Regions from separate parts of the Streptomyces sp. P9(2023) genome, predicted to be linked through region 1. Evidence: riboswitches for the same ligand, from Rfam matches in the RefSeq annotation. Region 1 holds a riboswitch; each other region holds the start of a gene.
The links. Region 1 has a riboswitch for cobalamin ahead of Q5762_RS23835 (energy-coupling factor ABC transporter permease). Riboswitches for the same ligand answer to the same signal wherever they lie in the genome.

Region 1 (7,000 bases):
GACGATGAAGTCCTCGCCGACCTGCTCGCGGATCCGGCGGACGATCTCCAGCGGGAAGCGCACCCGGTTCGCGTAGCTGCCGCCCCAGCGGTCGGTGCGGTGGTTGGTGGCGGCCGCGATGAACTCGTTGATGAGGTAGCCCTCGGAGCCCATGACCTCGACGCCGTCGTACCCGGCGGCCTTGGCGAGCTCGGCGCAGCGGGCGTAGTCCTCGATGGTCTGCTCGACCTCGGCGTCGGTCAGCTCGTTCGGTACGAAGGGGCTGATCGGCGCCTGGATGGCGCTGGGGGCGACGAGCCCGGGGTGGTAGGCGTACCGGCCGAAGTGCAGGATCTGCATCGCGATCCGCCCGCCCTCGGCGTGCACGGCGTCGGTGATGTGCCGGTGCTCGGCGACCTCCTCCTCGGTGGTCAGCTTGGCGCCGCCGTCCCAGGGGCGGCCGGCCTCGTTGGGCGCGATGCCGCCGGTCACGATGAGCCCGACCCCGCCGCGGGCGCGCTCGGCGTAGAAGGCCGCCATGCGCGCGAACCCGTTCTCGGTCTCTTCGAGCCCGACGTGCATGGAACCCATGAGAACCCGGTTGGGCAGGGTGGTGAAGCCGAGGTCGAGCGGGCTCAACAGGTGGGGGTACGGGGTCGAGGTCATCGGGGGCGCCTCCTCGCGCGGAATCGTCACCCCTTGTTCTAAGCGACCCCGACCCGGTTGTGCAACTAGTTGCAGAAGGCTGGCCGAGTGATCTGTACTACTACTCGGTAACCGCTGGGCGCCCATGGCGCGCACGAAGGCGACCCATGGGCGTCGCCGGGCTCAGGGCGTGCGCTGTCGTGGCACCTCCCATGCGGCCAGGTCTTCCGCCGTGCGCGGCCCGCGGGCGTCCGGGGCGATCAGGCCGTGCGCGCGCATCAGGCGCGTGACCGCCATGCCCCAGGGGCGGCGCAGGCGGGCCGCGTCCAGCAGGGCGTCGTCGGCGAGCAGGGCCTCGACCGGGCCCGTCCGCAGACCGTGGGGCGAGAGGACGGCGGCCTCGTCCGCCCAGCGCAGCGCCAGGTCGACGTCATGAGTCGCCATCACGAGCGTCGTGCCCGAATCCCGCCGCCGCCCCAGCACCTCAAGCAGACGCTCCTGGCCGTGCGGATCGAGCCCGGCCGTCGGCTCGTCCATGATCAGGACCCGGGGGCGCATCGCCACGGCGCCCGCGATCGCGGCTCGCTTCCGCTGACCGTACGAGAGCAGGTGCGTCGGCCGGTCCTCCAGTGCGACGATGTCCAGCGCTTCGAGCGCCTCGCGCACTCGGAGCCGTACCTCCTCCTCCGGAAGCCCCAGATCCATCGGCCCGAACGACACGTCCTGCCCGACCGACGCAGCGAAGAGCTGGTCGTCCGGATCCTGGACGACCAACTGCACGGTCGTCCGCAGGCGCGTCAGCCCCTTCCGGTCGTACGACACCTCCTCGCCGTCCAGCCGGAGCGCGCCGCTGACGCAGCGCAGGCCCCCGCTCAGCAGCCGCAGCAGCGTCGTCTTGCCGCCGCCGTTGCGGCCGAGCAGGGCCAGCGCCCGGCCCTCCGGCACGGCGAAGTCGACGCCGTCGAGGACCACCGGGCCGTCCTCGTAGCCGAAGGTGGCCTTCACCAGTTCCACGACAGGGGATGCGGGACTCACGGCAGTGACCTTTCCAGTACGAGAGTGAGGGCGACGAGGCCGGCCGGCAGGCCGGCCGTCGAGGCGAGGAACCGGCCCGAGACCGCGGCCTCGGGCACCAGGACCCGCAGCGTCCCGTCGTATCCCCGTTCCGGCCAGGCCGGCCTGCAGACGCTGCGCCCGGTCGAAGGCGCGGACGAACGCCGTCGCGCCGAGCCCGGCGAGTGAACGCCAGGTCGCCGCCCGCGTGGTCAGCCCCAGCCGGGCCGCCTGTGCCTGTCGGATTTTGGATATCGCATCCAAAAGGAGAAAGCTGATCCGATACATCACCAACGCCACATCCACGACCGGCGCCGGCACCCCCGCCCGCACCAACCGCGGCAGTACATCGGATACGGGCGTGGTGAAGGCGAAGAGCAGCACGCCCAGGGACGCGGACGACGTCCGCAGCAGCAGTTCGCCCGCGTGTACCGGACCGTCCTGCGCGAACACCACCAGTCCCCGGGGCCCGCCCACTTCGGACAGGAGCGGGACGGCGCCCGTGACACAGAAGCTCAGCGGGATGCGGAACGCCCGCCACAGCTGGCGCCCCGGCACCCCGGCCGGACCCAGCAGGACGGCCAGGGTGGCCGCCGCGACCAGCACGGCCCCCGGCCACGCCGGCAGACCGACCGCGCAGAGCGTCAGACCGAATCCGAGCACGGCCTTCTCGGAAGGATGGCGGCGGCACCAGCGACTGCTGTGCGCCGCCGCGTCGATCGGCAGCACCGGCGGCTACTCGTCGCCGGACGCCGGACGCCGGACGCCGGCCGCAGCGCCTTCGCGTCGGCCCGGGCCTCGCCCTGCTTGCGGCCCTTGTGCAGACCGAAGTAGTACGCCAGCACCCCGGTGCCGAGCGCCGCCTGAAGAGAGAAGAGCGCCGACTCGATCTCGCCGGACGGCGGCTCGTAGAGCGGGCTGAACCACGGCTCGTAACCCGGATCGATCTCCGTGATCGCCGTCTCCGCCTCGGCGTCGGCTCCGGTGAACGGCTCCTCCTTGTGGTCGCCGAGCCCCAGGACCAGCGGGAGCACCGCCAGCGCCGCGACGACGAGCAGAAGCAGGCTGTTGATCTTCGCGTTCCGGCTCATCAGGCGCTCGCCTCCGCGGTGTCGGCCTTCTTACGGGACGGGAGCAGGACCCCGAGCCGGGTCAGGTCCCCCTTGCTGGACTGCGACAGCAGCCGCATCACGAGCACGGTCAGCAGACCCTCACTGACGGCGAGCGGGAGCTGCGTCACGGCGAAGATCCCGCCGAACTTGGCCAGCGCCCCGAGCACACCGCTGCCCGGGTCGGGGAAGGCGAGCGCCAGCTGGACGCTGGTCACGCAGTACGTCGATAGGTCGGCGACGAACGCGCCGAAGAACACGCTCACCATCAGCGGCACGTCGAAGCGGCGCAGCAGCCAGTACGTACCGAAACCGGCCCACGGCCCGACGATCGCCATCGAGAACACGTTGGCGCCCAGCGTGGTGAGCCCGCCGTGCGCGAGCAGCAGAGCCTGGAACAGCAGGGTGATCGTGCCCAGGACCGCCATCACCCACGGCCGGAACAGGATCGCGCCCAGGCCGGTACCGGTCGGGTGGGAGCAACTTCCCGTCACCGACGGGATCTTGAGCGCGGAGAGTGCGAACGTGAACGCGCCGGACGCGCCGAGCAGCAGGGTGGACTCGGGGTTGGCCTTGACCTCACGGGTCAGCGCGCGGACACCGTGGACGACGAATGGAGTGGACGCGACGCCCCAGGCGACCGCGTGCACAGGGGGCAGATACCCCTCGGCTATGTGCATGGTCGGGAGACCCTCTCCAGCACCTCGTGGATGGACAACGCACCCTGGCCGGTCTCCTGGCTGACGGGTCATGCCGCCGCGGCTCCGCCTTCCCACACCACCGCGGTCTCCCACGGCGGTCCAGTGGCTTCCCCGGAGGGATGGAGCCGGACTTCCCGATCACAGTGGCGAGGGCCGCACCGGTACCGCACCGGTACCGCACCGGTTTCCCGTACACCAAGGCGCTGTGGCATTAGTGGGTTGACCAGGTACATCACAACACGGGTGCGCCCCCGGACGGTGTGTGACCAATCTCCCGCGCGCCCCCGGCCCGCGCCGCAGGGGTTCCGGGCGCCCCCGGCCCGGGGCCGGGGGCTGCTCCCGGAACGGCTCCCGGACTCACTCCTTCCGGTACGCGTACGCCTCCGTCGCCGCGGCCGCCACCGCGTCCAGGTCGCCGCCCGCACTCGCCGTGACGAGTGCGGCGACGGCGCCCTCGACGAACGGGGCGTCCACGAGCCGCGCCCCCTCCGGCAGCTCGTCGCCCTCGGCGAGCAGCGCCTTGACCGTCAGGACGGCGCTGCCCAGATCGACGAGGAGGGCCACCCCGGCACCCCCGTCGACCGCCTTCGCCGCCTCGACGATCCGCTCCGAGCTGGTGCCGAGCCCCCCGTCGGGGGTGCCCCCGGCGGCGGCGACCGGCGCGGTCGCCCCGCCGCCCGCGAGCCCCCGGGCGAGAGCGGCGACGGAGTCGGCGACGGCCGCGCTGTGCGAGACGAGCACGATGCCCACCTGACCGGTCATCCGGCGGCCACCTCCGCGAGCGCGGCGATCAGGAGCGCCGACGAGGTCGCCCCGGGGTCCTGGTGTCCGACGGACCGTTCGCCCAGGTAGCTCGCCCTGCCCTTACGGGCCCGGAGGGGTACGGTCGCGAGGGCGCCGGCCTCGGCCGCGTCCCGGGCGGCGGCGAAGGAGTCGCCGAGGGCCTCGGCCGCCGGTACGAGCGCGTCCAGCATCGTCTTGTCCCCGACCTGGGCCCCGCCCAGCTGCCCGACGGCGGCGACCCCGGCGGCCAGCGCCGTCGCCAGGTCCTGCCGGGTCACCGACGCGGCCTCGCCGAGCGCCTTGCCGGTGTGGCGCAGCAGCGTCCCGTACAGCGGCCCCGAAGCGCCCCCGACGGTGGAGATCAACTGTCGCCCCGCGGTGGTGAGTACGGCCCCCGGTGTCGCGGGCGGCTCCTTGTCCAGGACCTCGGTCACGGCGGCGAACCCCCGCTTCAGGTTGGCGCCGTGGTCGGCGTCGCCGATCGCCGAGTCGAGCTCGGTGAGGTGGTCTGCCTCCCGGTCGACGGCGGCCCTGGCAGCGGCCAGCCAGCGACGGAAGAACGCGGCGTCGAACTCGTTCACTTCGTTCATCCTTTCCTCACCGGCCCCAGCGCAGAGCAGCCGTCTGCACGGGCGCGTCCCAGAGCCGCAGCAGCTCCCCGTCGGCCTCGCAGAGCGTCACCGAGCATCCGGCCATGTCGAGCGAGGTGACGTAGTTGCCCACCAGCGTGCGGGCGACCGGCACCCCGCGCTCGGCCAGCACGCGCTGCACCTCGGCGTTGAACCCGTACAGTTCGAGCAACGGCGTGGCGCCCATCCCGTTCACCAGGGCGAGGACCGGCCCGGACGGCCGCAGGTCCTCCAGTACGGCGTCGACGGCGAAGTCCGCGATCTCACGCGAGGTCATCATCGCGCGCCGTTCACGCCCCGGCTCGCCATGGATCCCGATACCCAACTCCAGCTCACCCTCGGGCAGTTCGAAGGTGGGGCTGCCCTTCGCGGGCGTCGTGCAGGCGCTCAGCGCGACACCGAAACTCCGCGACCGCTCGTTCACCCGCCGCGCGATCGCCTCCACCCGCTCAAGCGGCGCGCCCTCCTCGGCAGCGGCCCCTGCGATCTTCTCGACGAAGAGCGTGGCGCCGGTTCCGCGCCGCCCGGCGGTGTACAGACTGTCCGTCACCGCCACGTCGTCGTCCACCAGGACCTTGGCGATCTGGATGCCCTCGTCCTCGGCGAGCTCGGCGGCCATCTCGAAGTTGAGGACGTCACCGGTGTAGTTCTTGACGACGAACAGCACGCCCGCCCCGCTGTCGACGGCGGCGGCCGCCCGCACCATCTGATCGGGCACGGGCGAGGTGAACACCTCGCCGGGGCACGCGGCCGACAGCATCCCGGGCCCCACGAACCCGCCGTGCAGCGGCTCGTGCCCGGACCCGCCGCCGGACACCAGCCCCACCTTCCCGGCGACGGGCGCGTCCCGCCGCAGCACGACCCGGTTCTCGACATCGACCGTAAGTTCAGGATGGGCGGCGGCCATGCCCCGGAGCGCATCGGCGACCACGGTCTCCGGGACGTTGATCAGCATCCTCATGGGTACCTCCTGGTGGGGTGAGCAGGCGAGCCGCTGAGCAGGGTTTCTTCTGGCCAGAGCAGGTGAAGCGAATTGTTGATCTCGGCGGTTCGTGACGACTGGGGGCGGTTCTGGGCGGTACTGATGTCGACTCAATGTTGACTCAATGCCGACTCTTCCTGATGATGCATCAGGTTTGGGTCGAGGGAACGAGCATGGCGAATGCGCATCATGGCGCAATTGTCGACGCGCGGTCGTTGGCGCGCACCGGTGCGTCATCGGCCGGATCTGGGGCGATTCTGATTCCAGGGTGCACGGGGAGTCGACGGCTTAGGAAGTGGGTCCCGTCCTATGGGTAGGACCCTCCCGATCGTCGGGCCTCCAGCGCACCCAGCGGCTGGGGCTTTGGAGTCGAGGCTTCTCCGGCCACGCCGGATCATGGGCGGCCGGTGTCAGTGGGGCCTCCTGGACTGCCGCGACCCGATGACCAAGCGCAGCCGAGGGGATCGTGGAGGGTGCAGAGTGTCCTCCCGTGGATCGCAAAGCATCTGCACCGCGTGAGTTAGAGGCAATGCAACGTCAGGCCTGGGCATGCCTCAGTGACGCCGCGATGCCTGCCCACCAGCGGCTGGCGTCGGGATCCCAGGTCCCCGATCGACCTGTTCCCGATGACGCACCACGTGGAGTGCGTGGCGATCCTGGAGCCGGTGAAGAAAGCTGCCTGAGCTGGGGTTTTGCGGGTGCGCTTCATGGGAGGTGTGGGCGTTACGGGCGGCATCTCGACGCTGAGATGACGCTCGTTCTGATGGGGCGTCAGGTGAATTCCGAGGGGGCGGATCGCGGTGCGCACCGATGAACAAGTGCACCCCTTGCTGTGATGTGGCGCGCCGTCTTGGTGCTGGTGCTGGTGCTGACTGCGGCGGATGTGGCGTCGGCGCCACGGGCGCGGTGGCACGGTTGGCCGAGCGGCTCGGGGTCGATCCGGGTGTGATCGGTGCGTACGGGCGTCGGGCGAAGACGCGTACGGAGCATCCATGGTCGGCAACGCGGTGCTTGGGTTGGCGGGTGGCGTCGGCGCTGGAGGAGTTCTTGCTGACGCGGGCGATGGAGCACGACGCGCCGACGCCGTCGTTCCGGCCGGCGTTCGAGTACCTGGTCTCG
Region 2 (7,000 bases), on a different contig from region 1:
CGCGCCGGCGATCCCGACCACGGCCCAGCGTGCTGGCAGCAGTCCGTACGCGGCCAGCGACAGACCTGCATTGAGACCGGCGATCACGAGGGTGAGGAAGAAGGGCGTACGGGTGTCCCCCAGGGCGTAGAAGCCCCGGGCGAGTACGTACTGCGCGGAGAACGCCGCGAGGCCCGGCGCGAACGCGGCGAGGACCCATCCGATCGCCTGCGCGTCGGCCTCGGTGACCTGTCCGTACTGGTAGGCGACGCCGGTGAGGCGAGGGGCGAGGAGCAGGAAGACGGCGGCGGCGGGGATGATCGCCACCGCCGTGGTCTTGAGGCAGCGGGCGAGCTCCGCGCCGATCCGGCCGGGGTCGCCGTTGACGGCCGCGCGACTCATCACGGGCAGCAGGGCCGTGACCAGGGAGACCGTGATGATGCCCTGCGGGACGACCCACAGCTGGTACGCGCTGCTGTACGCCGTGTACCCGACACCCGCCGCGATGCCCTCGGCGTCCGCCCTCACGCCGGCCGTCGTCGTGAGCAGGGTCACCACCCAGTACGCGACCTGGTTCACGAGCACGAGCAGCAGCGTCCACACTGCGGCCCGCACCGGCCGGCCCAGGCCCGCGCGCCGCCAGTCGAACCGCAGGCGCCACCGGAATCCCGCCGACCGCAGGGCGGGCAGCAGGGCCAGGGCCTGTACCGCGATCCCCGCCGTACTGCCGAGGCCGAGGAGCAGCAGCTGCCCGTCCGTGACCTCGCCCGCTCCGGTCGCCGTCGCGGCCACCACGAGGTAGATCCCGAAGACGGTGATCACGACGACGTTGTTGAGGACCGGCGTCCACATCATCGCGCCGAGCCGGCCCCGGGCGTTGAGCACCTGACCGAGCACGGTGAAGGCGCCGTAGAAGAGGATCTGCGGCAGGCAGTAGCGGGCCAGGGTCACCGTGAGATCGCGCTGGGCGCCGCTGTAGTCCGTGTACGCGGTGACGATCCAGGGCGCCGCGAGCACGGCCACAGCGGTGATCACGGTGATCGCGACCAGACAGAGGGTGATGAGCCGGTCGGTGTACGCGACCCCGCCGTCCTCGTGCTCTTTCGCGGCCCGCACCAGCTCGGGTACGAAGACCGAGTTGAGCGCCCCGCCCATGAGCAGGATGTAGACGATGTTCGGCACCGTGTTGGCGACGTTGTAGGCGTCCGCGAGCAGGGCCGTCCCCAGGGCCGCGACGACCACCGCGCTCCGTACGAAACCCGTGATCCGGGAGACGAGCGAGCCGAGCATCATCGACGCCTTGCCCCGCCCACTGCCCACGTCCGCCTTCCGGGCATCGACATCGGCTCCCGCCGGCCTTGTCCCCGTCACGCCGCACCTGCCGGCAAGCCGGTTCCGCGGATCTCGGCGAAGTCGTCTGCCACATTCCAGTGCCGCCGGGCGTGCATGAGACAGGCGGGGGTATCCCGCCGCCCTCCCGAAGGGGGCGCAAGGACCAGAACGAGGAGACCTTCGACATGGCTGTCGCCGAGGTGCAGATGACCCACCGTGCCGGTGCCCTGGAGACCGTGCCCACGACCCCTGAGCAGCACCTGGCCTTCCTCGACTCCCTCTCGGGACGTGTGCGGGGCGAGCAGGTCAGCTTCCTCCAGCTTCCCTCCTGGAGCGCTGTCAAGGAGGGGTGGCGGGCCGAGTGGATCGGCTGGTTCGACGGGACGGGACGCCAGCGTGCCGCCGCCCAGGTGCTGTACCGGCAGCTGCCGGGCACGCGGCGGTACTTCGCCTACATCCCGGAAGGGCCGGTGCTGGACTGGGCTGACCCGGCGCTGATGGACGTCCTGCAGCTGCTTCTCGACCACCTGCGGGCAGCCGGGGCCTTCGCCGTACGCATGGGGCCGCCCCTGGCGTACCGCCGGTGGAGCGCCGAGATGCTCAAGGCGGCCGTGGGCCCGGGGCGCCGGGTCGGCGACGTGCTGCCGGACGTCGTCGAGCCGGTCGGGGCTGCCGTCGCGGACCGGCTGCGGGCGGCCGGCTGGCGGCGCTGCGGCGAGGAGGGCGGTGCGGGCGACGCCCAGCCGCGCCACCTGTTCGAGCTGCCCCTTGCCGGTCGGAGCACGGACGACCTGTGGGCCGGCTTCAACCAGGAGTGGCGGCGCAACATCAAGAAGGCGAAGACGGCCGGGGTGGAGACCTACCTCGGCACCGCCGAGGACCTGCCCGCCTTCTACGACCTGCTGCAGGTCACCGAGCGGCGTGACGGCTTCCGCCTCGGACGTTCTCTCCCCTATTTCCAACGGCAGCATCGGGAGCTCAACGCGGAGGAGAACGGGCGTGTGCGGCTCTATCTCGCACGCCACGACGGCGAGGTGCTCGCCGCCCACACCATGATTGTGGCGGGCCGGCGTGCCTGGTACCAGACGGGGGCCTCCGCCGACCACCGCCGCGAGGTCAGGCCGAGCAACGCCCTGCAGTGGCGACTGATCCGCGACGCGCACTCCCTTGGCGCGGCCGTGTATGACATGCGGGGCGTACCGGACACCCTCGATCCTGCGGAGCGGTCCTTCGGGCTGATGCGCTGGAAGCTCGGCACCGGAGGGGAAGTGGTGGAGACCCTCGGTGAGTGGGAGCTGCCCCTGCAGGGGGCGGTGAACAAGACCCTGCACCGGGCCATGCAGGCGTACCTGTCGCGCCGCTGAGGCCACCCCGGGGGCGTGTGGATCGGTCATGGGTGAACCTTAATCGATACTTCTAAGTCATTTAGAAGCTTGGTTGTGGGTTCAGGTGCCTTCCGCTACCTTGACCAGGACAAGTCAATCGATGGGCAGCGGAAGCCGGTGGGAATCCGGCACGGTCGCGCCACTGTGTGCTCGGCGGCACCCGCTCATCTCCTGAGCGGTGCGGTCCGGCAAGTCAGACTCGCCCCCGTCGAGCGAGCTCCATCCGACCGGGACGCGTGTTCCCACTGGAGGTCCTGCCATGGCCCAGGCCACCGCTCAGCCGAGCGTCGCCGCCCCCGCCGCACTGCCCGTCAAGGCGATCCTGCCCTGGGCCGTCTTCTTCGGGGCCCTGATGCTGCTCGCGCTCTTCTTCGTCGGCGCCGAGCAGGGTGCCACCGCCATCTTCGCCGGTGAGGGCGTCCATGAATGGGTGCATGACGGCCGCCACCTCCTCGGCTTCCCCTGCCACTGAGACGGGGGACGCGAACATCATGAACTCCGCAACTGTCGGAAAGCTTCTCGCGCGCGGCATGGTGGCCGGCCTCGTGGCCGGTCTCCTCGCCCTGGTCGTCGCCTACTTCCTCGGCGAGCCGCCGACCGAGGCCGGCATCGCCTACGAGGCGGCGCACAGCCAGGAGGAGGGCGGGGCTGAGCTGGTCAGCCGCGCGGCCCAGTCCACCACCGGTCTCGCGACCGGCGTCCTCGTCTACGGCGTCGGCCTCGGCGGCATCGCCGCGCTGGCGTACTGCTTCGCCCTGGGCCGGATCGGCGCTTTCGGGCCCCGCGCCACCGCGGCGCTGCTGTCCCTCGGCGGGCTGCTCGCCTTCTACGTCGTGCCGTTCCTCAAGTACCCGGCCAACCCGCCTGCGGTCAGCGACCCGGCCACGATCAGCCAGCGCGCCACCCTGTACCTCCTCATGGTGGTCCTCAGCGTGCTGCTCGCCGTCTCCGCCGTGATCCTCGGCAAGCGGCTCGCGCCCCGTCTGGGCAACGGGAACGCGTCGGTTGCGGCAGGGGCGTTCTTCGTCCTCGCCGTCGGGCTCGCGTATGCCTTCCTGCCCGCGGTCAATGAGATGCCCAAGGACTTCCCGGCCGCTGTCGTCTGGCAGTTCAGGATCTCGGCACTCGCGATCCAGGCCACGCTGTGGGCCGGATTCGGCCTCGTCTTCGGCGTCCTGGCGGAGCGGCTGCTGCAGCCGCGCGAGTCCGGCGAGCGTATCGGGGCCGTGGAGTCGGGGGCGGCGGTCGTGCCCTCGTGATGCCCGTCCACACGTGAGGGGGCGCCGGTCTCGGACCGGCGCCCCCTCTGCTGTGTACGTCAGCCGATGCGCACACCCCACATGAAGGGCATGCCACTGCGGGCGATCGACTCGTACCGCACCTGAGCGCCGGGCTTGGGTGAGTGGAGGATCTGGCCGTTCCCCGCGTAGAAGCCGACGTGGCTGAGGTCGCTGCGCATGATGATCAGGTCGCCGGGCTTCAGGGCGCTGAGGGAGTTGAAACGCGTCCCGACGCCGGCCTGCGCCTGGGAGGTGCGGGGTATCGTCACACCGGCCTGGCGGAACGCCCACGAGGTGAGGCCGGAGCAGTCGAACGAGGTCGGGCCGCTCGCGCCCCAGACGTACGGCATGCCGACCCGGCTCTTGGCGGCGGCAAACGCCGCGGCGGCACGCTCGGAGGCACTCGCCTCATTGCCCAGCTCGACGCGTGAGCTCGCCCGGTTGGCCCGGTCCTCCTCTTCCGCGATCCGGGCCCGCTCCTTCGCCGAGAGGGTGTTGAGCAGGCGCTGGGCCTCGCGCAGCTTGCCCTGGATCTCGGTCTTCCGCTTCCCCAGTTCCTTCTGCACGGAGCCGAGGTCGCGCAGCTTCTCGGACGCTTCGCCGCGCTGCTGCTGGAGGACCCGCTGCTCGGAGAGGAACTGCTGCAGTACGGCTGCCTGCCGGTCGCCGGCCCGGTCCAGCGCGGTCGCCTTCTCAAGGTACGTGTCGGGATCCTCGGAGAGGAAGAGCTGGAGGGCCGGGTCCAGGCCGCCCGAACGGTACTGGCCGGCGGCCACCGTGCCGATCTTGTCGCGGAGTTCGTTCAGCTCGCCCTGCTTGCGGGCCGCCGTGTCCTGGAGGGCGTCCACCTGCTTCTTGAGAGCGTCGGCCTTCTCCTTGGCCCCGTTGTACTTCTCGGTCGCCTGGGTCGCCTGCTCGTAGAGGCGGTCAACCTGCGCCTGGACGCCCTTTTTGTTCGGGTCGGGCAGGGGATCGGCCGAAGCGGGTTGGGTGGACAGGGCCACGGCCGCCGCGGCGGTGGCGGTGATGACGCCGGTGTAGCGCGGATTGGACTGCTTCGGGCGGCGGTGGGAGGCCACGGCGGAGCTCCTTCTTCCTCGACCGCCGACGGGCTGGGCGTACAGCGGTCACGGCGGCGTCTCCGTCGCCGCCCCGGATGCGCGAGCGGCTGCGCGAAGACTCACGAATACTAAGCTGCTTAGAGACTTAGGCTCAACGAAGGTCCTTGCAGAGAGATGTGAGGGACGCCACAACGTGTGCACGTGGGCGCGGAAATCCTTACGTCGTGGGCGTCTTACGATCATCCGGTTTCAGTGCACAACGAAGGGAACGCTCGTGACCGTCCGACTCACGCTGTTGTGCGCCCCTGCCGCAGCGGAGCGCGATGTGCGATTCGGAGAGGCGCCGCTGGACGAACGGGCGCTACGGCAGGCCGGGGAGGTGGCGGCCCTTCTGCCGCGAGCCTCACTGCACTACTCGGCACCGTCGGATCGGTGCGAGAACACCGTGCGTGCCTTGCGATGGGACGTGGTGACCGTCGAGCTGGCCCTTCGCGACATGAACATGGGCAGGTGGGCAGGACGGACCCTCGGCGAGGTGGCCGAGCGGGAGGGCGACGGGCTCGCCGCCTGGATGTCCGACCCCGAAGCGGCACCGCATGGTGGCGAGTCCGTGTCACAGGTCTGCGACCGGGTCGCCGTCTGGCTCGACGGATTGCCTACTGATGCCGGGCGGGTACTGGCCGTCGCGGACCAGTCGGTGGTGCGCGCGGCGGTCGTCAGTGCGTTGGGTACGCCGCGGGCGCTGTTCTGGCGGATCGATGTGCCGCCCCTGGCGGCAGTGCATCTCACCGGGCGGAACGGCCGCTGGAACTTGCGGTTGGGGGCGCTGTCTGCCGTGCCGGACTGGGAAGAGAGCTGACCTCGAGCGACACCAGGACGCGGGAGGCTACAGAGGCAGCAGTTCCGGCCGCTTCGGCTCCAGGACCTCGTCGGAGGCCCTGCCGAGCAGGTGCTGGCCGAGCCAGGGCAGGAAGTGCTCCTTGGCCCAACGAAGGTCTTCCAGCCTCTGAGACTGTCGTACGCGCGCCTGGAGTGTGTGGGGCGCGGGCGCGCTTCGCATCGGGCGTAGCCCCAGAACGTCGGCGGCTCGTAGGGCTACCTGCCGGTGCCCTTCGGACGACAGGTGCAGTCGGTCATCGCTCCACGCGAGGGGATGCTGGAGGGCCTTCATCGACCAGAGGTCGACGATCAGGCAGCCTTGCCGGTCCGCGATGGCGTGGATGTGCGCGGTGTAGGTGGCGATCTTTCCGCGTAGCCGGCGCAGTACGGGCGTGTTCCGGGGGTCGAAACCGGTGAACACGAGCACCGTCCTCGCGCTGCCGCCGAGCTCGACGACCGCCTCCTCGAACCGCTCTGCGATGCGGTCCACGGAACTGCCCAGCCGTAAAATGTCGTTGCCGCCGGCGCAGAAGCTCACCAGGTCCGGCGTCAGTTCGGCCACCTGCGGCACCTGCTCCTCGACGATCTCGTCGATGCCTCGGCCACGAACGGCAAGATTGGCGTAGTGGAAGGGCGCTGGCGAGCGGCTGGCCAGCAGATCGGCGAGGCGATCGGCCCACCCCAGGAGAGCGCCGTCGGGCGTCTCGTCGCCGAGCCCCTCCGTGAAGCTGTCCCCCAGAGCTACGAACGAGCTGATGGGAACGCCGCCCCTGCCAACCGTGCTCCGCCTCTCCAGCATTCTGCCTCGCCCTCCCCTGGACACCCGATCCTGTCGCGACCCAACAAGCCGTAGGACCGGGCGAGCACCGTGAGGTACGCCGGGCGGGCGGGGGATGTGCCGCTCGTCGGTACCTACATCTCAGGGGCATCGCCCGGTCCTGGCCATTGAGGCTCGATCCGTGGCAGCGGATCAGAGCCGCGAGAAGCATCCTGACGGTGGCACGTAGCACTCGACAAGCGCATTCGATTGCGGCAACACGCGATGGCGTGATCACGCCAGCATGCCGCCCTCGTCAGTGGTGAC
Region 3 (7,000 bases), on a different contig from region 1:
GACAGCGACGGCGTCGTCTTCGTCAAGGACGTCCGGAAGAGCTAGCCATCGACACCGAGGCCGGCGTCGCCGATCGCCGGCTTGCCCGCGGCCTTGAGGATCTTGTTGAGCGGCCCGAGGTCGTAGATGCCCTTCAGGTCGGGCTGCTTGAGGAGGCCTGCCTTGACGGCGTGGTCGGCCTGGGCCTGGAGGGTCGCGGCGAGCGGGTCGGCGGTGAACTGGATGGAGGGCCAGGCGCTGTCGATGACCTTGGGGCCCAGGGGCTTTCCGGTGAGTTCCTTCAGCTTGGCGTTGGCGGATGCCTTGGCCTTGTCGGGGTTGGCGTTGATCCACTCGTTGGTCTTCACCGAGCCGCGCAGTACGGCCTCGACGACGTCGGGGTGCTCGCCGAGGAACTTCTGCGACACGATGATGTTCGTGATCACGAACTTCTTGTCGGGCCACAGCGACGACTCGTCGAGAAGGACCTTCCCGCCCTCGCTCACCAGCTTGGAGGCGGTCGGTTCCGGTACCCAGGCGCCGTCGATGGAGCCGGACTTGTAGGCGTCGGGGGTGACCTTGTTGTCCGTGCGGAGGACGGAGACGTCGCCCTTGCCGCTCTGGGCGTCGACCTTCCAGCCCTGTTCGGAGATCCAGTTGAGGAAGGCGACGTCCTGGGTGTTGCCGAGCTGCGGGGTGGCGATCCGCTTGCCCTTGACGTCGTCCAGGGTCCGGATCTTCTCGGGGTTGACGACCAGCTTCACGCCGCCGGAGGCCGAACCGCCGATGATCCGGAGGTTCTTGCCCTTGGACTTGGTGTAGCCGTTGATCGCGGGGGAGGGGCCGATGAAGCCGATGTCGATGGAGTCCGCGTTCAGCGCCTCGATCTCGGAGGGGCCGGCGTTGAAGGTGGAGACCTTCAGCTGCGTCCCGCCCAACTCCTTCTGGATGATGCCCTCTTGGTCGCCGACGAGGGCGGTGGCGTGGGTCAGGTTCGGGAAGTAGCCGACGCGGACCGACTCCGTCGAGAGCTTCGCGCCCTCGGCGGCCACCTTCTTCTCGTCGGTCGCGGCATCGGAGCCGTAGCCGCACGAAGCGAGCAGCAGGGGGAGCGCCGCTACGGCGGCGACGGTACGCAGGGTGGTGAACGGTCTGGCGGCAGACACAGAGGTGTCCTCTCGGGTGCTGGGCGAGCAGGAAGGTGCGTACGTACGGACAGCGGGGCGGGCAAGCCGGGAAGGCGGCTGCGCGGGGCGGCGCTGAGCGTCAGGCGGCGCGACAGATGGCGCTGGAGTGACGGCCGAGGTCGATGTGGCGACGGGAGGTCAGCAGGGTCGACAGGCGGTCCACGCGGTCGAACGTTCGCATGGGCACTGCCGCCACCCTCCCGGGATCCCTAGTTCTCCTACCTGGCTGATAGGGATCGTGGCAGAACGAGACGGCCATCCCAAGAGGGTGTTCACATGCCGGACGGAACCGTCTCAGGGATTGGTCCAGGCCTCCGGGGCGCTGGCCAGCTCCGTCACCTCGGCAGGCAGTTGTGCCGTCGCCACGTCGGCGAGCGAGACGCCTTCGAGGATCTCGCGCACGTTGGACCGCAGCGCGACCCACAGCGGCAGGAGCGACTCGGCGGGACCTGTGTACGTGAGGTCCGGGGGCCGGACGCCGCGCACCGAGACGAGCGGTCCCTCCACGACGCGTATGACGTCCGCGATGCTGATGGCCTCGGCGGGCCGCGCCAGTCGGTAGCCGCCGTTGCCGCCCCGCCGGCTCACCACGAGACCGCCCCGGCGCATGTCGTTCAGGATGCCTTCGAGGAACTTGTGGGGGATGTCCTGCGCCTCGGAGATGGCCTCCGCCTTCAGTGGCTCGTCGTCCCGCGACGCGGCGAGCTGCAGCGCGGCACGTACCGCGTAGTCCGCCCTGGCTGAGATCCGCATGCCCGCAGTATCCCGCACGGCCTGCACCACGCGCCCGCACGGCCTGGGCCAACGCGCCCGTACGGCCCCGACCGCGCCCCGGTGGGCCCGATCGGACGCTGTGGTAGCTTGCCGTAGCCAGTCGAACTCACGTGCGTGACGTACGGAGTCAGGGAATCCGGTGCGAATCCGGAGCTGACGCGCAGCGGTGAGGGTGACGGGCGGGGCACGAAGCCACTGGACCGGGGAGCCGGTCCGGGAAGGCGCTCCGTCCGGGTGATCCCGAGTCCGAAGACCTGCTGGCGGTATCCGTACGACACGGGCCCCGCGCATGGGCCCTCGACGCCGAGGAAGAGCCGTGGCCTTCGCCTGCCCAGCCGCCCGCACCTTCACCCTGCTCCTCTCCGGAGCCCTGCTGCTGACCGGCTGCGGAGGTGGCGGCGGAGGCGCCGGCAGCGCCGGCGCGGGCAAGGGCGACTCCTCGGCCGCCACCGGCCCACGGTCGGTCGAGAACTGCGGCCGTACGGTCGAGATCGCGGGCGGCGGCCCCCGCCGGGCGGTCTCGCTCAACCAGGGCACGACCGAGATCATGCTCTCCCTGGGCCTCGCCGACCGGATGGTCGGCACCGCGACCTGGACCGACCCGGTGATGAAGGGCCTGGAGAAGGCCGCCGCCGACGTCCCGCGGCTCGCCGAGAACTACCCCTCCTTCGAGAAGGTCCTCGACACCGAACCCGACTTCGTGGCGGCCTCGTTCGCCTCCACTCTCGCCAAGGGTGGCGTGGCCACCCGCGAGCAGTTCGAGAAGCTCGGCGTCCCCACATACCTCTCCCCGTCCGACTGCCAGGGCAAGGACAACAGCGGCGGGGGCGACGGCAAGCGCACCGAGCCGCTGACCATGGAGGCCGTCTACGGCGAAGTCCGCGACCTGGCCCGGGTGTTCGGCGTCGAGGAGCGCGGTGAGGCGCTCGTCGCCGAGCTCAAGGGCCGCGTCGCGAAGGCCACCGAGGGGCTCGACGCGCAAGGCGTCAGCGTCCTCTACTGGTTCTCCGACTCCGAGTCCCCCTACATGGCGGGCTGTTGTGGCGCACCCGGGGTCATCACCCGGGAGACCGGGGTGAAGAACGTCTTCGACTCCACCACCGACGAATGGCCACAGATCGGCTGGGAGGCGGTCGCCGACCGTGACCCCGACATCCTGGTGATCGGTGACCTCACGCGTAAGGCGCAGTCCGGGGAGAGTGCGGCGAAGAAGATCGAGTTCCTGGAGTCCCACCCCGTGACGAAGACGATGGACGCCGTACGGAACAAGCGGTACGTCCTCCTCAGCGGCCAGGCCATGAACCCGACGATCCGTACCGTCGAGGGCATCGAGCAGCTCGCCGCCGGCCTGCGCCGCCACCACCCCACCCGATGACCCGTACCCTCGCGCACCTCGCGCTCGGGTGCGTCGCCCTGGTCCTCTCCCTCGCCGTCGCGGTCACCATCGGCCCCGCCGACATCGGCGTCGGCGACGTCCTGTCCGTCGTCGCCTCCCACCTCGGCGGGGAACCCTCGGGCCTCAGCCCGATCAGGGACGGCATCATCTGGAACCTGCGGCTCCCGCGCACTCTTCTCGCCGCCGTCTGCGGCGCCGGACTCGCGCTCTGCGGCGCCGTGATGCAGTCCCTCCTGCGTAACCCGCTCGCCGACCCCTTCGTCCTCGGTGTCTCCTCCGGGGCGTCGACCGGGGCCGTCGTGGTCGTCGTCCTCGGCGTCGGCGGGGGAGCCCTCTCCGTCTCGGCGGGCGCGTTCGCCGGCGCGCTCTGCTCCTTCGCCGCGATGCTCCTGCTGAGCCATGTCCTCGGCGGTACGACCGACCGGGTCGTCCTGTCCGGTGTCGCTGCCATGCAGCTGTTCTCCGCGCTGACCTCGTTCGTCGTCGTCACCTCCGCCGACGCCGAGACGACCCGCGGCGTCCTCTTCTGGCTCCTCGGCTCGCTCGGCGGCGCCGGCTGGACCGACGTATGGCTGTGCCTCGCCGTCCTGGTCCCGACGCTCGCCGTCTGCCTCGGGTACGCCCGTACGCTGGACGCCTTCGCCTTCGGCCAGGACGCGGCGGCCACCCTCGGTGTACGGGTCGCCCGGACCCGGCTCGTGCTGCTCTGCGCCACCGCCCTGCTCACCGCGGCCCTCGTCAGCTCGGCCGGCGCGATCGGTTTCGTCGGCCTCGTCCTGCCGCACGCCGCACGCGCCCTCGTCGGGCCGGGGCACGGCCGGCTGCTGCCCGTCACCGCGCTCGGCGGAGCCGTCTTCCTCGTCTGGGTCGACACCCTCGCCCGTACCGTCCTCGAACCGCAGGAAGTGCCGGTCGGGGTCGTCACCTCGCTCGTCGGCGTACCCGCCTTCGTCCTCGTCCTGTACCGGAGCCGGAGCGCCCGCCGATGACACTCAGCGCCGACCGCGTCACACGGACCGCCGCAGGACGGCTGATCCTCGACGGCGTCACCCTCACCGCCGAACCCGGCACCACGACCGGTCTCCTCGGCCCCAACGGCTCCGGGAAGTCGACCCTCCTGAGGCTGCTCTGCGGCGTCCTCGCCCCCGCTTCCGGCGTGGTCCGCCTCGACGGCGACCCGCTCCACGACCTGCGGCGGCGGGACGTCGCCCGGCGGGTCGCGGTCGTCGAGCAGCAGGCCGACACGCTCGTCGAGCTCGGTGTGGCCGACGTCGTACGTCTCGGCCGTATCCCGCACCGCCGCGCCTGGAGTCCGGCCTCCGCCGCGGACGAGGAGGCGGTACGGAACGCCCTGCACCGCACCGGCCTCACCGACCGCGCGGACCAGCCCTGGCACACCCTGTCCGGCGGCGAACGCCAACGGGCCCAGATCGCCCGCGCCCTCGCCCAGGAGCCGCGCGAACTCCTCCTGGACGAGCCCACCAACCACCTCGACATCCAGCATCAGTTGGAACTGCTCGACCTGGTGACGAGCCTGCGGATCACCACCGTCGTGGCGCTCCACGACCTGAACCTGGCCGCGATGTACTGCGACACGATCGTCATGCTCGCCGAGGGGCGGGTGGTCGCCGCCGGCGCCCCGCGCGAGGTCCTCACGGCACCCCTGATCGCCGAGGTCTACGGCGTCCGCGTGGAGATCAGCCACCCCACCGCCGACGCCCGCCCGCACCTCCGCGTCCTGGGCACGGTCGCCACCCGGCGCGCCTAGCGCCCGCCGGAGGATCCTGCGAATCGAGCCCGGACGGGCTCTCTCGCCCCTCGCGCCACCCTGACCAGCCCACTTCCAGGTGGCCGGGTGTGCCTGAGGGGCAGGTGTCCGGGAGGCCTGATCGCACACCATGCGGCTCATGGGCCGATTAGATTGGTCATGCGCCTGACAGCGGGGGCGTACGGCACGGCACGGCACCTTCACCACTCCCACGAACGGCACCGACATCCCGAGGGGGCGCTCAGCGCATGGCCACGCCTGAGAGTGCGGTACAGGACTACGACGTCGTCATCAGCGGAGCCGGCCTCGCCGGCAGCGCCGCGGCGATCCTGCTCGCTCGACGCGGTGCCCGCGTCGCCCTGCTGGAACGCCGCTCGGACCCCGAGGCGTACAAGGTGCTGTGCACCCACTCCCTCACGGCCTGCGCGTACCCGGTGCTGGACGAACTCGGCCTGATCCCCGCTCTCGAGAAGGCGGGAGCCGTCCGTAACGCGGCCCGCTGGCACACCCGCTGGGGCTGGATCGAGCCGAGGTCCGCACCGGCGGGCCCCGAGCTCCCGTACGGGTACAACATCCGGCGCAGCACCCTCGACCCGTTGATCAGGTCCCACGCGGCGCAGACCCCTGGCGTCGATCTGCTCCTCGGCCATCAGGTGACCGGACTGGTCCGGGACGCCGGGCGAACCGTCGGGGTGCGCGCGTCGTCCCCGCAGGGCGAGCGCGAGATCAGGGCCCGTCTGGTGGTCGGCGCCGACGGCAAGGACTCGGCCGTGGCGAAGCTCGCCGAGGTGCCGGCTCGACGGTACGAGAACGGCCGGTTCGGCTATCTCGCGCACTTCCGCGACCTTCCGCTGCCCGGCGGGGTCAGTCATGCCTGGTTCCTGGAGCCCGACATGGCGTACGCGTTCCCGAACGACGACGGGGTGACGGTCCTCGCGGTGCTCCCGGACAAGAAGCGGCTGCCGGCCTTCAGGGAAGACCTGGAGGGCAGCTTCGCCGCCTTCGTACGCGCCCTCCCGGAGGCGCCGCCCATCGACGCCGCCGAGCGGATCACGAAGATCACCGGCATGGTCGACTACCCGCTCCACACCCGCAAGCCGACCGCACCGGGCATCGCGCTCATCGGCGACGCCGCCCTGACCGGCGATCCCCTGTGGGGAGTGGGCTGCGGGTGGGCTCTGCAGTCCGCGCACTGGTTGACGGAGGCGACCGCGGCGGCGGCGACGGGCCGGGGCGACCTCGACAGGTCACTCGCGCTCTACGCCCGCAGGCACCGCCGCCGCCTGACCGGCCACCAGTTGCTGGCCGTCGACTTCGCCAGGTCCCGCCCGTTCAACCCCGTGGAACGCCTGATGTTCTCGGCGGCGACGCTCGACGCATCACTGGCCCGTCACATGCACCTCTTCGGCTCCCGCCTGATCGGCCCCCTGCGCTTCCTGAACCCCCTGGCACTGGCCAAGGCCTCGGTGGTCAACATCAAGCACCTCAGGGCGACCGCGCCACCCACGCGAAGCTGATCAGTGACCCGCTTCGGCTGGAGTACTAGCAGCACGTCGGCATTGAGGTGGGCGTGCAGGTCTTCGGGAGTCTGCGCCTCGCGGATCACCCGCTCGTGCATCAGCCGTACGTCGGCGTGGCCGGCCAGGTCGTAGGGCCCCGCGGTACGCGTACCTGCGATGGCAGCGCTCCAGGGGGCCGGTCGAGGCCGGGCGCGTGGCACGCCTCCGCGTTCCAGGCATCGGACCCGGCCGCGCCTGGGGACCCGGGCCTGAGGCGGGCCCCGGTACGGCAGCAGGGCCCGGATCGCGCGTCGCGGTCCGGGCCCTGCCCCGTGCGGTGCCGCCCTGCGGCGGCGGTGCGTCAGCTCTGTGCCGTGTCGTCGCCCGTCTGCCCGGC
Region 4 (7,000 bases), on a different contig from region 1:
CGCCGCGTTCGCGGCCGTCACCCCCGGGAGGACCCGTACGGGAACGTCCGCGTACCGCTCCTCCGACGCCACCTCCAGGACCGCCGTCGCCATCGCGAAGACGCCCGGGTCGCCGCCCGAGACGACCGCGACCCGCCGCCCGCGCCGTGCCAGGTCGAGCGCGAACTCGGCGCGCTCGGACTCGACCTTGTTGTCCGAGCCGTGCCGCCGCTGGTCGGGGCGGAGCGCCGGGACCCGGTCGAGGTACGTGGTGTAGCCGACCAGGTCGTCGGCGTTGACCAGCGCGCCGCGCGACTCGGGCGTCAGCCAGGGCGCGCCCGCCGGGCCGGTGCCGACGACGACGACCTCGCCCCGCTCGCGGGACTCCGGCGCCACGGAGTCGATACGGGAGGGCAGCACGGCGACGGAGAAGTACGGGACCGTCTCCGGGTCGACGTCCGCCAGGGTCCCGGTCCGCTCCCCCGCCATGAACGCCCGCTCCACATACCGCGCGTCCTCGAGCCGGCCCGCCCGTTCGAGCGCGCGCCGCACGGTCGGGAACGTCCGGCCCAGCTTCATCACCACCGCCGAGTCCGTGCCCGCGAGACGGGCCGTCAGCTCGTCCTCGGGCAGGGTGCCGGGGACGATCGTCAGGACCTCCTCCGCCTCGCACAGCGGCTCCCCGAGCCGGGCGGCGGCGGCGCTGACCGAGGTGACGCCGGGGATGACGGTGGTGTCGTAGCGGTGCGCGAGCCGCTTGTGCATGTGCTGGTACGAGCCGTAGAAGAGCGGGTCGCCCTCGGCGAGCACGGCCACCGTGCGGCCGGCGTCCAGGTGCGCGGCGAGGCGGGCGGCGGCCTCCTCGTAGAAGTCGTCGAGCGCGCCCCGGTAGCCGCCCGGGTGGTCCGTGGTCTCCACCGTGAGCGGGTACATCAGCCGCTCCTCGATGTGGTCCTCGCGCAGGTGCGCGGCGGCTATGGCGCGCGCGATGGAACGGCCGTGCCGGGCGGAGTGGTACGCGACGACGTCGGCGGCCTCGATCGCCTTCACCGCGGCGAGCGTCATCAGCTCCGGGTCGCCGGGCCCGAGGCCGACCCCGTACAGCTTTCCGGTCGTGGTCCCGCTCATGCCTGGATCTCCGCTTCGTGGGCGAGGGCGTTGACGGCGGCGGCGGTCATCGCGCTGCCGCCGCGCCGGCCGCGTACGACGAGGTAGTCGAGGCCGAGTTCCTGGGCCGCCAGGGCGTCCTTGGACTCGGCGGCGCCGACGAAGCCGACCGGGATGCCGAGGACGGCCGCCGGGCGGGGCGCGCCCTTGGCGATCATCTCCAGGAGGTGGAAGAGCGCGGTCGGCGCGTTGCCGATGGCGACGACGGAGCCTTCGAGGCGGTCGCGCCAGAGTTCGAGGGCGGCGGCGCTGCGGGTGGTGCCGAGCTCGGCGGCGAGCGCCGGCACGGACGGGTCGGAGAGCGTGCAGACCACGTCGTTGTCGGCGGGCAGCCGCTTACGTGTGACACCGCTGGCGACCATCTGCGCGTCGCACAGGATCGGCGCGCCGGCGCGCAGGGCGGCGCGGGCGCGGGAGACGACGTCCGGGGAGTAGGCGAGGTCGCGGACGAGGTCGGTCATGCCGCAGGCGTGGATCATGCGGACCGCGACCGTGGCGAGGTCCGCGGGCAGCCCCGCGAGATCGGCCTCGGCGCGGATCGTGGCAAAGGACTCGCGGTAGATCGCCGCGCCGTCCTTCTCGTAGTCGAACATCCTGTTGCTCTCGCTCATCTCGTGGTTGCTGAGGGGGTGCGGGCCGCCGCGACGGCGTCGGGAAGGTCTGTACGGGGGGTGGGGCGGCCGTCCACGAGGTAGGTGCCCTCGCCGGTGGCGACGACGTCGACCCACGCGGGGGCCTGCGGGTGGCCGCACCGGCGCTCGCACCCGGAGAAGTGGACGGGGAGGCCGCCGCGGCCCGGGTCGGCATCGGCGCGGACGTCGGCGAGGGACTTCGCGCAGCCGGGGCGCCCGGTGCAGGCGCCGACGCCGACCCAGGGGGAGCGGGGGTCGGTGATCAGGCCGTACGTGTCGAGGGCGCGCAGGCGGTGCGCGGCGGCGGCCCGGTCGGGGAAGCCGGTGACGACGGCACCCCGCCAGGGGGTGAGCCGTACGTCGCCGCCGCTCTCCGCGAGGGCCCGAAGCTGGGCCGCCGTGAACCGCCCGAGCGGCGCGAGGACGTGCAGGGCGGTCCCACCGAGCGGCCCGGGCAGGGGCGGGGCGCCCTGGGACATCTCCCGCGCCGGTACGGGCTCCGCCGCGATCCCGGCTCCGCCGAGGGCGCCGGCCAGGTCCGGCACGCGGTCCTCGGGCAGTTCCCGCACCCGCCAGGCGCCGTTCCCGGCGGTACGGGCGGTGTCCAGGAAGGCCCCGGCGGCGGCGAGCGCGGCGCCGGGGGCGTCGGCGTCGGCGACCAGGAAGTCCTGGCCGCCCACCCGGAGCCGTACCGAACGCGGCCCGGGCCCTCCTGCGATCAACGTCACATCTCCGCCGAGCCCTGCCACGTCCCCGCGCCCGTCGTCGAGGACGAAGAGGAACCGCCCGGAAAGCGCCGCCGTCCACGCCCGCCCGCACAGCAGCGAGTCCAGCTCGCGGGCCCACAACTGCACGTCAGCACGGCCGAGTCCGTCGAGCCCGGCCGTCGGCGAGGCCACGATGTTCCGGACCCGCTCGTGGGTCGCGGAGGGCAGCAGTCCGGCGTCCGCGAGCACCTCCGCGAGCTCCGCCCCGCACCCCTCACCGAGCCCGCGCAGCTCCACGTTCCCCCGCGAGGTGACACTGACCGACCCGTCGCCGAGATCCTCGGCGGCCGCCGCCAGAACCATGACCTGACGTACCGTCAACAACCCTGCGGGCAGCCGCAGTCGGGCCAGCCGTCCGTCATCGGCGGCATGCAGCCGAAGCGCCCCGGGGCAGGCGTCACCACGGTCCCGTACGGGCGGTTCGCCCGGGTTGGGCGTTGTGGGTGGGGTGGGCGGCATGGCCGCGAGCATACCCACGCCGTCAGCGGTCCCCACCCGGCCCGGAAGGCGCACGATCTACTATGCAATCCGGCATGGGGTCCCAGGACCCCGGGGAGGAAGCCCGGTGAGAATCCGGCGCGGTCCCGCCACTGTGAGCCAGGCCCCGTGAGGGGTCGGGTGAGTCAGGAACTCCTGCCGTCCACACGACCACCCGGGGCGCGGACAACCCCGAGGAAGGCCTGCGCACGCATGCGAATTCTGTTGCTGTCGCACTCCGACACCGACCTGCTCAGCGCCCGTGCGGCCGGCGGTCCGGTCGAGTACCGGTTCGCCAACCCGTCCCGGCTCGCCCTGGACGACCTCGGCGGGCTCCTCGACGGCGCCGACCTCGTTCTCGTACGGCTCCTCGGCGGGCTGCGGGCCTGGGAGGACGGGCTCGACGCGCTGCGCACCGCCGGAAAGCCGCTCGTCGTGCTCAGCGGCGAACAGGCCCCGGACGCCCAGCTCATGGAGGCGTCCACCGTCCCCGTCGGCGTCGCCACCGAGGCCCACGCGTACCTCGCGCACGGCGGCCCGGCCAACCTGGAGCAGCTCGCCCGGTTCCTCTCCGACACCGTGCTGCTCACCGGCCACGGCTTCGAGGCCCCGGCCGCCGCGCCCACCTGGGGTCCCCTGGAGCGCGCCCCGCGTACGGAGACCGGCCCGACCGTCGCCGTGCTCTACTACCGCGCCCACCACATGAGCGGGAACACCGCCTTCGTCGACTCCCTCTGCGAGGCGATCGAGGACGCGGGTGCCCAGGCCCTGCCGCTGTACGTCGCCTCCCTGCGCGCCCCCGAGCCCGAGCTGCTCGAAACGCTCCGGCGCGCGGACTCGATCGTCACCACCGTGCTCGCCGCCGGTGGCACCAAGCCGGCAGAGGCGCAGGCCGGCGGCGACGAGGAGGCCTGGGACGCGGGGGCGCTCGCCGCCCTCGACGTACCGATCCTGCAGGCGCTCTGCCTCACCGGATCGCGCGCGGCCTGGGAGGAGAACGACGAAGGGCTCTCCCCGCTGGACGCCGCCAGCCAGGTCGCCGTGCCCGAGTTCGACGGCCGGCTGATCACCGTCCCGTTCTCCTTCAAGGAGATCGACGAGGACGGCCTCCCGGCGTACGTCGCCGACACCGAGCGAGCCGCCCGTGTCGCCGGGATCGCCGTGCGCCACGCCCGGCTGCGGCACATCCCGAACGCCGAGAAGAAGCTCGCGCTCGTCCTCTCCGCGTACCCGACCAAGCACTCCCGGATCGGCAACGCGGTCGGCCTGGACACCCCCGCCTCCGCCGTGGCCCTGCTCAGGCGGCTGCGCGAGGAGGGGTACGACTTCGGTCCCGTGGAGGAGATCCCCGGCCTGGTCTCCGGTGACGGCGACGAGCTGATCTACGCCCTGATCGAGGCCGGCGGCCACGACCAGGACTGGCTGACCGAGGAGCAGCTCGCCCGCAACCCGGTCCGCATCCCGGCCGCCGACTACAAGCGCTGGTACGCGACCCTCCCGGAGGAGCTGCGCGAGGGCGTCGAGCGGCACTGGGGGCCGCCGCCCGGCGAGATGTTCCTCGACCGGTCCCGTAACCCCGAGGGTGACATCGTCCTCGCCGCCCTGCGGCGCGGGAACCTGCTGATCCTCATCCAGCCGCCGCGCGGCTTCGGCGAGAACCCGATCGCGATCTACCACGACCCCGATCTCCCGCCGTCCCACCACTACTTGGCTGCCTACCGCTGGATCGCGGCGCGCGCCGAGGACGGCGGTTTCGGGGCGGACGCGATGGTCCACCTCGGCAAGCACGGCAACCTGGAGTGGCTGCCGGGCAAGAACGCGGGCCTGTCGGCCGCGTGCGGCCCGGACGCGGCGCTCGGCGACATCCCCCTGATCTACCCGTTCCTGGTCAACGACCCGGGCGAGGGCACCCAGGCCAAGCGGCGCGTGCACGCGACCCTGGTCGACCACCTGGTGCCGCCGATGGCCCGCGCCGACTCCTACGGCGACATCGCGCGCCTGGAGCAGCTGCTCGACGAGTACGCGCAGATCTCCTCCATGGACCCGTCCAAGCTGCCCGCGATCCGCGCGCAGATCTGGACGCTGATCCAGGCGGCGAAGCTCGACCACGACCTGGGCATGGCGGACCGCCCGGCGGACGACGGCTTCGACGACTTCCTGCTGCACGTCGACGGCTGGCTGTGCGAGGTCAAGGACGCGCAGATCAGGGACGGTCTGCACGTGCTCGGCGGGGCGCCGGTGGGCGAGGCGCGGGTCAATCTCGTCCTGTCGATCCTGCGCGCCCGCCAGATCTGGGGCGGCACGCAGGCCCTGCCGGGTCTGCGCGAGGCCCTCGGCCTGGACGAGTCCGCCGCGACCCGGACCACCGCCGACGAGGCGGAGGCCACGGCGCGCGAGCTGGTCGAGGCGATGGAGGCGGCGGACTGGTCCGTGGACGCGGTCGCGACCGTCGCGAAGGCGTACGGCCCCGATGTCGCCGCCGTCCTCCGGTTCGCGTGCGAGCAGGTGGTGCCCCGGCTGGCGGCGACCACCGACGAACTCACCCACGCCGTCCACGCGTTGAACGGCGGCTTCGTCCCGGCGGGCCCGTCCGGCTCGCCCCTCCGGGGCCTGGTCAACGTGCTGCCGACCGGCCGGAACTTCTACTCCGTCGACCCCAAGGCCGTCCCCTCCCGCCTCGCGTGGGAGACCGGCCAGGCGCTCGCCGACTCGCTCCTGGAGCGCTACCGCTCCGACAACGGCGAGTGGCCGACGTCCGTGGGCCTGTCCCTCTGGGGTACGAGCGCGATGCGCACGGCCGGCGACGACGTGGCCGAAGCCATGGCGCTGCTGGGCATCCGCCCCACCTGGGACGACGCCTCGCGCCGGGTGAACGGCCTGGAGGCGATCCCGCTCGCCGAGCTGGGCCGCCCGCGCATCGACGTCACGCTGCGCATCTCGGGCTTCTTCCGGGACGCGTTCCCGCACGTCATCGGCCTCCTGGACGACGCCGTACGGCTGGCCGCCGGGCTCGACGAGCCGGCCGGGGACAACTACGTACGGGCGCACGCGCAGGCCGACCTGGCCGAGCACGGCGACGAGCGGCGGGCGACCACCCGGATCTTCGGCTCGCGGCCGGGCACGTACGGCGCGGGCATCCTCCAGCTGATCGACTCCCGTGACTGGCGGACGGACGCGGACCTCGCCGAGGTGTACACGGTGTGGGGCGGGTACGCGTACGGCCGGGGGCTCGAAGGCCGTCCGGCGCGCACCGAGATGGAGACGGCGTACAAGCGGATCGCGGTGGCCGCGAAGAACACGGACACCCGCGAGCACGACATCGCCGACTCCGACGACTACTTCCAGTACCACGGCGGCATGGTGGCGACCGTCCGCGCGCTCACGGGCGCGGCCCCCGAGGCGTACATCGGCGACTCCACCCGCCCGGAGACGGTCCGCACCCGGACGCTGGTCGAGGAGACCTCGCGGGTCTTCCGGGCTCGCGTGGTCAACCCGAAGTGGATCGAGGCGATGCGCCGCCACGGCTACAAGGGCGCGTTCGAGCTCGCGGCGACGGTCGACTACCTCTTCGGCTACGACGCGACGACCGGCGTGGTCGCCGACTGGATGTACGACAAGCTCACCGAGACGTACGTCCTCGACCCGGAGAACCAGGCCTTCCTGAAGGAGGCCAACCCCTGGGCCCTGCACGGCATCGCGGAGCGCCTGCTGGAGGCCGAGTCGCGCGGCATGTGGGAGAAGCCGGACCCGGCGACCCTGGCCGCCCTGCGCCAGGTGTTCCTGGAGACGGAGGGCGACCTGGAGGGCGACGACTAGCTCGCGTGCGGGACGTGCGCCGGGGCCGGGGCCAGTTCGAGGTGGCGGCCCCGGAAGCCGGCGCGGATGCGGCGGTCGTGGGTGACGATCACCAGCGTGCCGGGGTAGTGGGCGAGGGCGGCCTCCAGTTCCTCCACCAGGCCGGGGGCGAGGTGGTTGGTC

Region 2: another riboswitch for cobalamin. It lies ahead of Q5762_RS35825 (CbtB-domain containing protein); the one in region 1 lies ahead of Q5762_RS23835 (energy-coupling factor ABC transporter permease).
Region 3: another riboswitch for cobalamin. It lies ahead of Q5762_RS30455 (ABC transporter substrate-binding protein); the one in region 1 lies ahead of Q5762_RS23835 (energy-coupling factor ABC transporter permease).
Region 4: another riboswitch for cobalamin. It lies ahead of cobN (cobaltochelatase subunit CobN); the one in region 1 lies ahead of Q5762_RS23835 (energy-coupling factor ABC transporter permease).

Annotation. Positions count from the first base shown of each region.
Region 1 is NZ_JAUPWM010000020.1:76,777-83,776, reverse strand. It holds gene Q5762_RS23855 (NADPH-dependent 2,4-dienoyl-CoA reductase) at 1-645, opposite strand, end outside; gene Q5762_RS23850 (ATP-binding cassette domain-containing protein) at 808-1,659, opposite strand; partial or broken gene cbiQ (cobalt ECF transporter T component CbiQ) at 1,656-2,406, opposite strand; gene Q5762_RS23840 (energy-coupling factor ABC transporter substrate-binding protein) at 2,322-2,768, opposite strand; gene Q5762_RS23835 (energy-coupling factor ABC transporter permease) at 2,768-3,466, opposite strand; cobalamin riboswitch at 3,495-3,730, opposite strand; gene Q5762_RS23830 (PTS fructose transporter subunit IIA) at 3,845-4,249, opposite strand; gene dhaL (dihydroxyacetone kinase subunit DhaL) at 4,246-4,851, opposite strand; gene dhaK (dihydroxyacetone kinase subunit DhaK) at 4,868-5,860, opposite strand; gene Q5762_RS40025 (DUF4158 domain-containing protein) at 6,692-7,000, shown strand, end outside.
Region 2 is NZ_JAUPWM010000060.1:4,799-11,798, reverse strand. It holds gene murJ (murein biosynthesis integral membrane protein MurJ) at 1-1,350, opposite strand, end outside; gene Q5762_RS35830 (peptidoglycan bridge formation glycyltransferase FemA/FemB family protein) at 1,497-2,675, shown strand; cobalamin riboswitch at 2,736-2,918, shown strand; gene Q5762_RS35825 (CbtB-domain containing protein) at 2,956-3,168, shown strand; gene Q5762_RS35820 (CbtA family protein) at 3,188-3,955, shown strand; gene Q5762_RS35815 (NlpC/P60 family protein) at 4,015-5,055, opposite strand; gene Q5762_RS35810 (histidine phosphatase family protein) at 5,312-5,896, shown strand; gene Q5762_RS35805 (SGNH/GDSL hydrolase family protein) at 5,924-6,715, opposite strand; gene Q5762_RS35800 (F510_1955 family glycosylhydrolase) at 6,990-7,000, opposite strand, start outside.
Region 3 is NZ_JAUPWM010000036.1:52,789-59,788, forward strand. It holds gene Q5762_RS30435 (erythromycin esterase family protein) at 1-45, shown strand, start outside; gene Q5762_RS30440 (aliphatic sulfonate ABC transporter substrate-binding protein) at 42-1,145, opposite strand; gene Q5762_RS30445 (putative leader peptide) at 1,246-1,347, opposite strand; gene Q5762_RS30450 (Rrf2 family transcriptional regulator) at 1,461-1,919, opposite strand; cobalamin riboswitch at 2,021-2,217, shown strand; gene Q5762_RS30455 (ABC transporter substrate-binding protein) at 2,230-3,315, shown strand; gene Q5762_RS30460 (iron chelate uptake ABC transporter family permease subunit) at 3,312-4,325, shown strand; gene Q5762_RS30465 (ABC transporter ATP-binding protein) at 4,322-5,104, shown strand; gene Q5762_RS30470 (NAD(P)/FAD-dependent oxidoreductase) at 5,353-6,621, shown strand; gene Q5762_RS30475 (DUF6243 family protein) at 6,965-7,000, opposite strand, start outside.
Region 4 is NZ_JAUPWM010000018.1:40,620-47,619, forward strand. It holds gene Q5762_RS22380 (precorrin-2 C(20)-methyltransferase) at 1-1,107, opposite strand, end outside; gene Q5762_RS22385 (precorrin-8X methylmutase) at 1,104-1,739, opposite strand; gene Q5762_RS22390 (cobalamin biosynthesis protein CobG) at 1,754-3,016, opposite strand; cobalamin riboswitch at 3,060-3,199, shown strand; gene cobN (cobaltochelatase subunit CobN) at 3,236-6,838, shown strand; gene abc-f (ribosomal protection-like ABC-F family protein) at 6,835-7,000, opposite strand, start outside.